Regions from separate parts of the Geobacter sp. SVR genome, predicted to be linked through region 3. Evidence: riboswitches for the same ligand, from Rfam matches in the RefSeq annotation. Region 3 holds a riboswitch; each other region holds the start of a gene.
The links. Region 3 has a riboswitch for S-adenosylmethionine ahead of GSVR_RS15710 (PLP-dependent aspartate aminotransferase family protein). Riboswitches for the same ligand answer to the same signal wherever they lie in the genome.
Positions count from the first base shown of each region.

Region 1: it holds a riboswitch for S-adenosylmethionine, as region 3 does, so the genes downstream of both, GSVR_RS08455 (O-acetylhomoserine aminocarboxypropyltransferase/cysteine synthase family protein) here and GSVR_RS15710 (PLP-dependent aspartate aminotransferase family protein) in region 3, are expected to answer to the same signal.
Region 2: it holds a riboswitch for S-adenosylmethionine, as region 3 does, so the genes downstream of both, GSVR_RS19990 (homoserine O-acetyltransferase) here and GSVR_RS15710 (PLP-dependent aspartate aminotransferase family protein) in region 3, are expected to answer to the same signal.

Region 1 covers NZ_AP024469.1:1,826,888-1,830,160, forward strand. Annotated here, with positions in the region: gene GSVR_RS08445 (sulfate/molybdate ABC transporter ATP-binding protein) at 1-768, shown strand, start outside; gene GSVR_RS08450 (hypothetical protein) at 809-1,681, shown strand; SAM riboswitch class I at 1,811-1,912, shown strand; gene GSVR_RS08455 (O-acetylhomoserine aminocarboxypropyltransferase/cysteine synthase family protein) at 2,017-3,261, shown strand.
Region 2 covers NZ_AP024469.1:4,269,561-4,272,833, reverse strand. Annotated here, with positions in the region: gene cobI (precorrin-2 C(20)-methyltransferase) at 1-188, shown strand, start outside; gene GSVR_RS19995 (hypothetical protein) at 264-1,289, opposite strand; SAM riboswitch class I at 1,454-1,551, shown strand; gene GSVR_RS19990 (homoserine O-acetyltransferase) at 1,610-2,725, shown strand; gene ttcA (tRNA 2-thiocytidine(32) synthetase TtcA) at 2,734-3,273, shown strand, end outside.
Region 3 covers NZ_AP024469.1:3,340,599-3,343,871, forward strand. Annotated here, with positions in the region: gene GSVR_RS15705 (response regulator) at 1-1,622, shown strand, start outside; SAM riboswitch class I at 1,757-1,860, shown strand; gene GSVR_RS15710 (PLP-dependent aspartate aminotransferase family protein) at 1,931-3,067, shown strand; gene GSVR_RS15715 (transposase) at 3,241-3,273, shown strand, end outside.

The DNA of each region.
Region 1 (3,273 bases), 1.5 Mb from region 3:
CGCTCCACGCGCCCCTCCAACGCGGAGATCAAGGAGCGGGTCATGGCACTGCTCAGGCTGGTGCAGTTGGAGGCTATGGCAGGCCGCTATCCGTCGCAATTGTCCGGGGGGCAACGCCAGCGCATTGCCCTGGCGCGTGCCCTGGCGGTGGAGCCGCAGGTGCTGCTGCTGGACGAACCTTTCGGCGCTCTTGATGCCCAGGTGCGTGCCGAGCTGCGGCGCTGGCTGCGACGGCTGCACGATGAGATCCACGTTACCAGTGTATTCGTCACCCACGATCAGGAAGAGGCTCTGGAGGTGGCCGACCGGATCGTCGTGATGGATCAGGGGCGCATCGTGCAATCCGGCACCCCGGACGAGGTCTACGAGCATCCGGCCAGCCCCTTTGTGCTCAACTTTCTCGGCAACGTCAACCTGTTCCGGGGGCGGGTGCACCAGGGGCAGGCCACCGTGGGGGGCATTCAGCTCGAAGCGCCGGAGCATGCCGGCACCGAGGACGCTCCGGCCCTCGCCTTTGTCCGTTCCCATGATCTGGAGATCGATCGCAACCCTTCCAATACAAGCGCCATGAAAGCCGAAGTGAGCCATATCCAGAAGCTCGGGCCCGCTGTCCGCGTGACGCTCGTCCTCGAAAACGGCGAATTCCTCGAGGCGGAGCTGACCAGGGAGCAGTATCGGAACCAGGAGCTGCAACAGGGGGAATCGGTGTACGTCAGGCCGCGTCAGGTACGGGTATTTGTGGAGGATTACCAGGATTACCAGATCTGACGCCGGAATGCCGGGGACGGTGCGGACCGAAGGAGACTGCATGATACGGGGCGGGACCAGAAGCATCGCGATCTATGGCAGGAACGGAGTCGGCAAAACCGTTGTCAGCACCAATCTGAGCACCGCACTCTCCCTGGCCGGCTATCGGGTGCTGCTGATCGGCTGTGGAAGCACTGCCGGTTCGCTCATGCCGTCCCCTGCGGATGTCCCTGTTCCCACGTTGCTCGGGCTCATGCGGAGGCATCCCGGCGTCTCCCCTGCGGAGGCACTGTGGGAAAGCTACGCAGGGTTGTTCCGCCTGGAAACCGGCCTTTCCCCTGAGGGGGGTGCTGGTCCGGACATGTCGGTCACGGCGGCTACCCGGCGCATCGCCGAGTCGGGGCTGTTCGAAGAGCTGAAGCTGGATTACGTCATCTACAACGTGCAGGGTGACGAGGCTGGCGGCGGTTTCACCGTCCCGGTACGACAAGGTTTTTTTCAAAGCATCTTTACCGTCATGTCGGCGGAGCTCAACTCGGTCAGGGCCACCAATTCCCTGTTCGAGCAGATCCGGCAGCATTCGGGCAACGGATCGGCGCGGGCAGGGGGGATCATCGCCAACCTGGTGGATGCGCCTTTCGGCCGTGAGCTGATCGACGATTACGCCTCCAGGACCACTATCGGCGTGCTGGCATACATCCCGCGCATCCTTGCGGTCGGGAAAAAGGAAGCTCCGGAAAGGACGGTCTTTGAGTCCCTCTCCGATTCTCACCAGGCTGAGTTGTTCAGCAGTCTGGCCCTGAAGATCGTAACCAACCTGGAAACACGAATTCCACATCCCCTTGGACCGGATGAGCTCTGGCGTTTCTCGCTCGGATGGAATACACGCTTCGTTGAGATGGAAACCGGTGAAGGAGCAGGTGCCGGCATCTAAACGAGCAAACCGGCTCGTCCGTCCCCCTTTTTTTAATTTGTCTATCAAATCCATAGATAAATAAAATTTGTTGTTGACACATTTTGTGTGCTTTGTTATAAGTGCCTTCACAACCGAATAGGTACCCTTGCTTTATCGAGAGTGGTGGAGGGAAAGGCCCTGCGAAGCCACAGCAACCGGTTCTTCGGAGCGTCAGGTGCTAATTCCTGCCGTAACAGGCAAAGATGAGGTGGGGTCACGGGGATCCTGCCCCTTGACATCCATCCCATCTATCTCTAGATGGGATTTTTTTTTGCGCGGCGCTCGCCGTGGAAAGTCGGGGAGGGAGGATAAACATGGAAAAGACGCTTCGCTTCGATTCGCTGCTCGTGCACGGGGGGCTGGAGGCCGGTCCGGCCGGTGCCACCTCGGTACCGATCGTGCAGTCGAGCTCCTTTGCATACAAGAGCGCCGAAGAGCTGGAGGACGTGTTCCGCGGCCGGGCCGTCGGGCAGGTGTACACTCGCATCGGCAACCCGACCACCGAGTCGCTGGAGCGCCGGCTGGCGCTTCTCGACGGTGGTGTGGCCGCCATTGCCACCGCCTCGGGCATGGCTGCCATCACCACAGCGGTGCTGACCATCCTGCGGGCAGGGGATGAGATCCTGTCATCCTCGTCCCTGTTCGGCGGCACCTTTTCGCTCTTCCGCGACACCCTCTCCAATTACGGCATCACCGCCCGCTTCGTCAATCCGCTGGACCTGGAGGCGGTCAGGGCAGGGGTGAACGAACGCACCCGGCTGCTGTTCGTGGAGACCATCGGCAATCCCAAACTGGACGTGCCCGATATCCCGGCACTGGCCGCCATTGCCCATGAGGCGGGACTGCCCCTGATGGTGGATGCCACGGTCACTACCCCTTATCTGGCCAACGGGGCCGCTCTGGGAGCGGATATCGTGATCCACTCCACCAGCAAGTACATCAACGGCAGTGGCACCTCCATCGGTGGCGTGATCATCGATCGCGGGAGCTTTGACTGGGACAGCCCTGCATTTCCCCACTTCGAGCAGTTCCATAAGAAATACCGCGCCTTTGCCTTCAGTGCCCGGGCCCGCAAGCTGGTGCACAAGGATGTGGGGGCCTGCGCTGCGCCGATGAATTCCTTCCTGCTGACCGAAGGTATCCAGACCCTGGCGCTGCGGATGGACCGCCATTGTGAAAACGCACTGAAACTGGCCCGCTTCCTGAGCAACCACAACAAGGTCAGCTGGGTCAATTATCCCGGACTGGAGGACTCGCCGCAGCACGAAGTGGCCAGCCGTCTGTACGGCGGCCGATACGGCGGTCTGCTGACCTTCGGTACCGGGGACAAGGCCTCGGCCTTCCGGGTGATCAACGGGCTCAGACTGGCCAAGAACCTGGCCAACATCGGTGATGCCAAAACCCTGGTGATCCATCCCGCCAGCACGATCTGCTGCGACTACAGCCCGGAGGAAAAGGGGCTGATGGGGGTGACCGAAGACTTGATCCGCGTCTCGGTCGGCATCGAGGATGGCGAGGATATTGTCGAAGACTTCAAACGGGCGCTGGACGGGTTATAAAACCAGGTTGAG
Region 2 (3,273 bases), 930 kb from region 3:
TGGTGTTGCTGAAGGTCAGGCCGCTCTTTGCCGAGATCCTGGAGCTGCTGAGGCAGACCGGCCGTTCCGGCAGTACGGTGTTCATCGAACGTGCTGGCGGCAAACGTCAGAAGGTAATCCGTGACATCTCCGAAATGGCGGCCCATTCCCCGGACTATCTTTCGCTGATGATCGTCCGGCGCCCCTGAATCACGAGCTCACAACAGAAAAAGACGCCCCCCCGGAAGGGAGGGCGTCTTTTTTTGCGCTCTGCACGGTTTTTCTTAATAGACCTTACCGGATGCGGGCACGATTTCTTCCGAGCTCGGCTTAATGGTTTCGAATCCCTGCGTCTTGCCGGGGAGGGGAGCTGCTGGCGCCACGGCAGGAGCAACGACAGGGACGGCCGAAACCGGCGCCAGTGGCTTCTCAACCGCCGCAGGGGCGACAGGCGTCTGTGATTCGACCTTCGGCCGCTCCGCCGGAGGGGTGGGCAATGCCCGGGCCGACTCCTTTTGCTCCTTTTCGGGATCAAAATGCAAAAAAGAGAGCATTTCGTCGAACTGCTTGCCATAAACGGTGGTCTCGTTGGTTTCCCGCAGCAGGTAATCTTTACGTCTCTCCTCAAGCTTGCGCCGCAGCCCATCCAGCGTCTTGAACTTGATTTCCGCCTTGGTGGAGAGGTTTGCCTCGGCCTCGCTGAAATCGGGATACTGCAGTCCGATCATCGGTTCATAGCTGAGAATGTGGCCGCGGAAATTGGGATATTCCCACAGGATCGTACCGGCGCCATCCAATATTTGCGCCGTCATGACCAGGTAATTGTATTCGCCCGTCAGCGAGGACATCAGCGTGTTGGAATAAATCTTGTCGTTTTTAGCCAAGCCGCTGATGATGATTATCATGACCGCGTCCAGGCTGTTCTTGCGGAGATAATTCCGCAGCTCTTCGTTTTTCCAGAAATACTTGTTGTATTGGATGGCAGCGTCATCCCGTTTTTCCCGCCGGAACAGGAGATTGCTGAAAATCTCCTGGGCATTGCCGTCCATCAGTGCAACCGTGTAGAAGTTGCCGGTGGTTTTCAGCCTGCGGACGAACTGCTGCTCGTATCTGCGGTTCATCTCCGTGACGAGGGAGATCAACTGATCCTTCTGCGGATGTCTGATGTCCGATCCGGTATCCACGATGATCGGTACCACACCCAGCACTTTTACCTTTTCCGTGAAGCTGTCGGCCGGAACGTTGAGATGATTGCGGGCACAGCCGAAGGCCAGGAGCAGAAACGGCAGCAGGAACAGCAGTTTTTTCATGTCGATCTCCTTCAAATGAGCGTCGGGACAGAGTTTTTTTCAGAGACGTTATAGCAGATGGCAGGGTGGTTTGCCAGACAATTTGAGAACAACCAAGCCGCCCGGGGCTGACGGTATTATATTGACAAAAAAGGTGTCCTTTCGTATAGTTTCGCCACAAAACCTGCTTATCGAGAGTGGTGGAGGGAAAGGCCCTGTGAAGCCACAGCAACCGGCCATATGGCGTCAGGTGCTAATTCCTGCCGAAAGGCAAAGATGAGAGGTGCGCTGTAACCAGGTCACGTTCAGCCCCTTTCTTCCCTACAAGAAGGGGCTTTTTTATGTCCGTAGGCATTGTCGAGGAACTCTCAGCCACTTTTGAAAACGGCATCAAGCTGGACAGCGGACGTATCCTGGCCCCCATCACCCTGGCCTACGAAACCTACGGTACGCTCAATGCGACCGCCTCCAACGCTATTCTGGTGGAGCATGCCTGGACCGGCAACGCCCATCTGGCAGGCAAACACAGGCCCGAAGATGCCAAGCCGGGCTGGTGGGACGCTATCGTCGGTCCGGGGCGGCTGCTGGACACTGACCGCTACTTTGTGATCTGCTCCAACGTGATCGGCTCCTGTTACGGCTCCACCGGTCCCACTTCGATCAATCCCAAAACCTCGAAACGCTACAATCTCGGTTTTCCTGTGGTTACGGTGCGCGACATGGTGCGGGCCCAGACTCTGCTGATCGATGCGCTGGGGATTGAGCGGCTCCTGTGCGTGATGGGGGGCAGCATGGGAGGGATGCAGGCACTGGAGTGGGCGACCCAGTATCCCGACAGGATCGCCTCGGCCGTCGTGCTGGCCGCTACCCCGCATCCATCGCCACAGGCGATTGCCCTCAACGCCGTGTCGCGTTGGGCCATTTTCAACGATCCCACCTGGCGCAAGGGGGAGTACAAGCACAATCCCAAGGATGGGTTGGCGCTGGCCCGTGGCGTTGGGCACATCACGTTTCTGTCCGACGAGTCGATGCATGCCAAATTCGGCCGGCGATTCTCCGCCAAGGACGGTCAGTTCGACTTTTTCGGACAGTTCGAGGTGGAGCGTTACCTGAGCTACAACGGCTATAGCTTCGTCGACCGATTCGATGCCAATTCGTTTCTCTATCTGGCCAAGGCACTGGATCTCTACGATGTGGCTTGGGGCTGCGAGTCAATGGCCGAGGCCTTCGGCACGGTCACGGCGCCCTTGCAGTTCTTCGCCTTCACCTCCGACTGGCTCTATCCCCCCTACCAGACCGAGGAGATGGTCACCTGCCTGCAAAATCTTGGCAAGCCGGTCGAATATCACCTCATATCTTCTGCCTACGGGCATGATGCCTTTCTGCTGGAACACGAGACCTTTGCTCCCCTGGTTCGTTCGTTCCTGCAGCAGGCTTCCGAGACGAAAAGGAAGTAGATCACACGATGGCTTTTGTACGCGACAATCTGAAGGAAAACCGGCTATTTAGAAAATTTCGGCACGAAGTGGGCCGGGCAGTAGCTGATTTTTCATTGATCGAAGAGGGTGACCGGGTGGCGGTGGCAGTGTCCGGCGGAAAGGATTCCTACACGCTGCTGCTGCTTTTGGACGAGCTTCGGAGGCGGGCTCCGGTCGATTTCGAAATTGTCGCGCTGACGGTCGATTCGGGCTATCGCGGCTTTCGCACCGATATTATCGAGTCATTCGTCACGTCGCTCGGCATTCGTTGCCACATCGAAAAAACCAATCATTTCGAAATCATATCCGAAAAACGACGGGAAGGTTCCTCGTACTGCTCATTTTGCGCCCGGCTCAAGCGCGGAGTCCTGTACGGCCTGGCCGACAGGTTCGGATGCAATAAGCTTGCTCTGGGGCACCACAGTGACGATTTCATCGAGACCCTGCTGTTAAACCAGTTTTTCGTCGGGTCGCTCAAGGCCATGTCCGCCCGCATGCTGGCCGATAACGGCGAGACTACCGTGATC
Region 3 (3,273 bases):
TCCAGGTGGAGTCGAACCGGAAAGGGGTGCCGCTGACCATGTCGGTGTCGGAGGACACTCCGGCCGTGATCGCCTGCGACAGCGTAAAGATCCGCCAGATCCTGATCAACCTGGTGGGCAACGCCATCAAGTTCACCAGCCGGGGGAGCATCACCGTAACCGTGAAGCGTCTGACAGGCGACAGCACAACGGCGGTCCTGCAACTGGCGGTTGCCGATACCGGCATCGGCATACCCTCCGAGGTCTTCAGCCGGATTTTCCAGCCTTTTACCCAGGCGGACACCTCGACCACGCGGGCCTTCGGCGGCACCGGACTGGGACTGGCGATCTGCGAGCGCCTGGCGCAACTCATGGGGGGCAGCATCCACGTCGACAGCCGGGAAGGGGTCGGCAGCACCTTTATGCTGCAGCTGCCCGTGGAAATTCCGGTCGATGGAGTCGCGGCCCTGCCTGCCGAAACACCGCAACAGCCCGAGCAGCAGGGACGTTCGCTGAAAATTCTGCTGGCCGAGGATGTGGACGTCAACCAGCAGGTGGCCGGCCTGATACTGGAAAAGATGGGGCACCGGGTCACCTTTGCCTCCAACGGCAAAGAGGCGCTGGACACCTGGCAGAAACAGCCTTTCGACCTGATCCTGATGGACATCCAGATGCCGGAAATGGACGGCTACACCGCGACCGCCCACATACGCAGCCATGAACGTGGCCAGCAGATCCCGATCATTGCGATGACCGCCTTTGCCCTGAAGGGGGACGCCGAGAAATGCCTCGCTTCCGGCATGGACGATTACATCTCCAAACCGATTAAGCGCGGCGAAATTGCGGCCGCCATCGCGCGGGCCATGTCACGGCGCGCTGCCCCTCCCGTCCGCCGCGTGCTGCTGGTGGATGATGTGGAGATCAACCGGGAAGTGGCCCGGATCACCCTGGAGCGGTGCGGCCACCAGGTAAGCATGGCCGCCAACGGCGCCGAGGCGCTGCAATGCTTTCTCGACGGGCACATCGACATCATCTTCATGGACCTGCACATGCCGGTTATGGACGGTTTTCAGGCCACCCGCGCCATCCGGGACGAGGAACGGCGGCGTGGCCGCGGCAGCCGCATCCCGATCGTTGCCATGACCGCCTGCACGGTCGATGACAGCCAGCAGAAATGCCAGGAAGCCGGCATGGACGACTTCATTCCCAAGCCGCTCAAACAGGATGCGATCATTGCCACCATTACCCGCCTCACCGGCGACGCCCTTTCGTCGTCTGCGCCCGGACCGGGCCCGGGTGCGGCCGGAGAGCAGCCGGTATTCGACCGGGAAGGACTGGTGGACCGGCTCTGCGGCAAGACCGAGATGCTGCCCGTCTTTACCGGCCTGTTCCTGAATACCGCCACGACCGCCATCGAACATCTGCATGCCGCGCTGGCAGCGGCAAATGCCGAAGAAATCCATCGCCAGTCGCACACCATCAAGGGAGCTGCCGCCAACATCGGTGCGATCCGCATCCTCCATCTGGCAACTGAACTGAACGAATTGGAAGATCCCTTCGGTGATTCCGGTACTGCGGCCCTGCTGGAAAAGCTGACCGCGGAGCTGGAACTCTTCAGACAGACTATCCAGCCTCAGGAGTGACAGTCCCCCGCACCGAAAGCTGCGGGTCTGATCCGGCCAGGTTCCGCATGAAGCGCCATTTATCCTGTTGACAGTGCCGAGAGACTAATGCTAGCCTGACCCGGTCTTACAGAACCAAAGCAGTTCACATACATTTCTTATCGAGAGCGACTGAGGGACTGGCCCTGTGATGTCGCGGCAACCTCCCGTCGGGGAAGGTGCCAATTCCAGCGGGATCGACGATCCCGGGAGATAAGGAAGAGACGATACCTCTCGAGGAATCCTCTTCCGCACCCCGGAAGGGGATTTTTTCATTGTGGGAGGAACAGATGAACATCAGCACTCAGGCAGTTCAGATCGGACTTGAATGGGACACGCGCACCGGGGCTGTGACCGTGCCGATTTACCAGACCGCCACTTTCCGGCATCCGGGATTGGGACAGAGCACCGGTTTCGACTACAGCCGTTCGGGCAACCCGACCCGCATGGCCCTGGAAGAGGGCATCGCCCGGCTGGACAACGGGGCGCGCGGCTTTGCCTATGCATCGGGCATGGCCGCCATCACCAACCTGCTGCTGCTCTTCAAGAGCGGCGATCACCTGGTGGTGACCGAGGACCTGTACGGCGGGACCTGCCGTCTGTTCGACCGGGTCTTCAACCAGTTCGGCCTGACCTTCACCTATGTGGACACCAGTGACATCGAAGCCGTACGGGCCGCTGTCACACACGCCACCCGGGCCGTTTTCGTGGAAACCCTCACCAACCCCTTGCTGAAATTCGCCGACCTGCCGGCCCTGTCAGACCTCTGCCAACAGCACGGTCTGCTGCTGATCGCCGACAATACATTCCTGACCCCCTATCTGCAACGCCCCCTGGACCTGGGGGCCGACATCACCGTGTACAGCGCCACCAAATACCTGGCCGGCCACAACGACACCGTGGCGGGACTGGTGGTGGTCAAGGATCCGCAGTTGGCCGAGCAGGTTTATTTCCATCAGAACGCCGCCGGTGCGGTGCTGGGGCCGCAGGACGCTTGGCTGGTGATCAGGGGCATGAAGACCCTGGCGGTGCGCCTGGACCGCCACCAGCACAATGCCCTGGCCATTGCCCACTGGCTGAAGCAGCACCCCCGCGTTACCCGGGTATTCTATCCCGGCTTGCCAGAGCATCCGCACCACGAGCTGATGCAGCGCGACGTGCGCGGTTTCGGCGCCATGATTGCCTTCGAGGTCGACAGCCATTCCCTGGTGGAGCAGTTGCTGTTGAAGACGCAGTTGATCTCCTTTGCCGAAAGCCTGGGAGGGGTCGAGAGCCTGATGACCTTCCCCGAGGTGCAGACCCACGCCGACATCCCGCCCGACCTGCGTGCCCGGCTGGGGATCAACGACGTGCTGCTGAGGCTTTCGGTCGGCATCGAGGACGCCGAGGACCTGATCGAGGACCTGCGCCAGGCCTTCGAGGCGTAAGAAGTCAAGTCCCCCTTTGATAAAGGGGGATTCAGGGGGATTTCGACGGAGGAACAATCAGAGGCGAAATCCCCCCCTGCCCCCCTTTCTCAAAGGGGGGAGAAAAACCCAGAGTGAGCTATCTTCACATTTGAGGACACACCTTATATCCTAACGGACCAGGAGGGTGTGTCATGAGAATGAACCGAAAATACGATGCCGAGTTT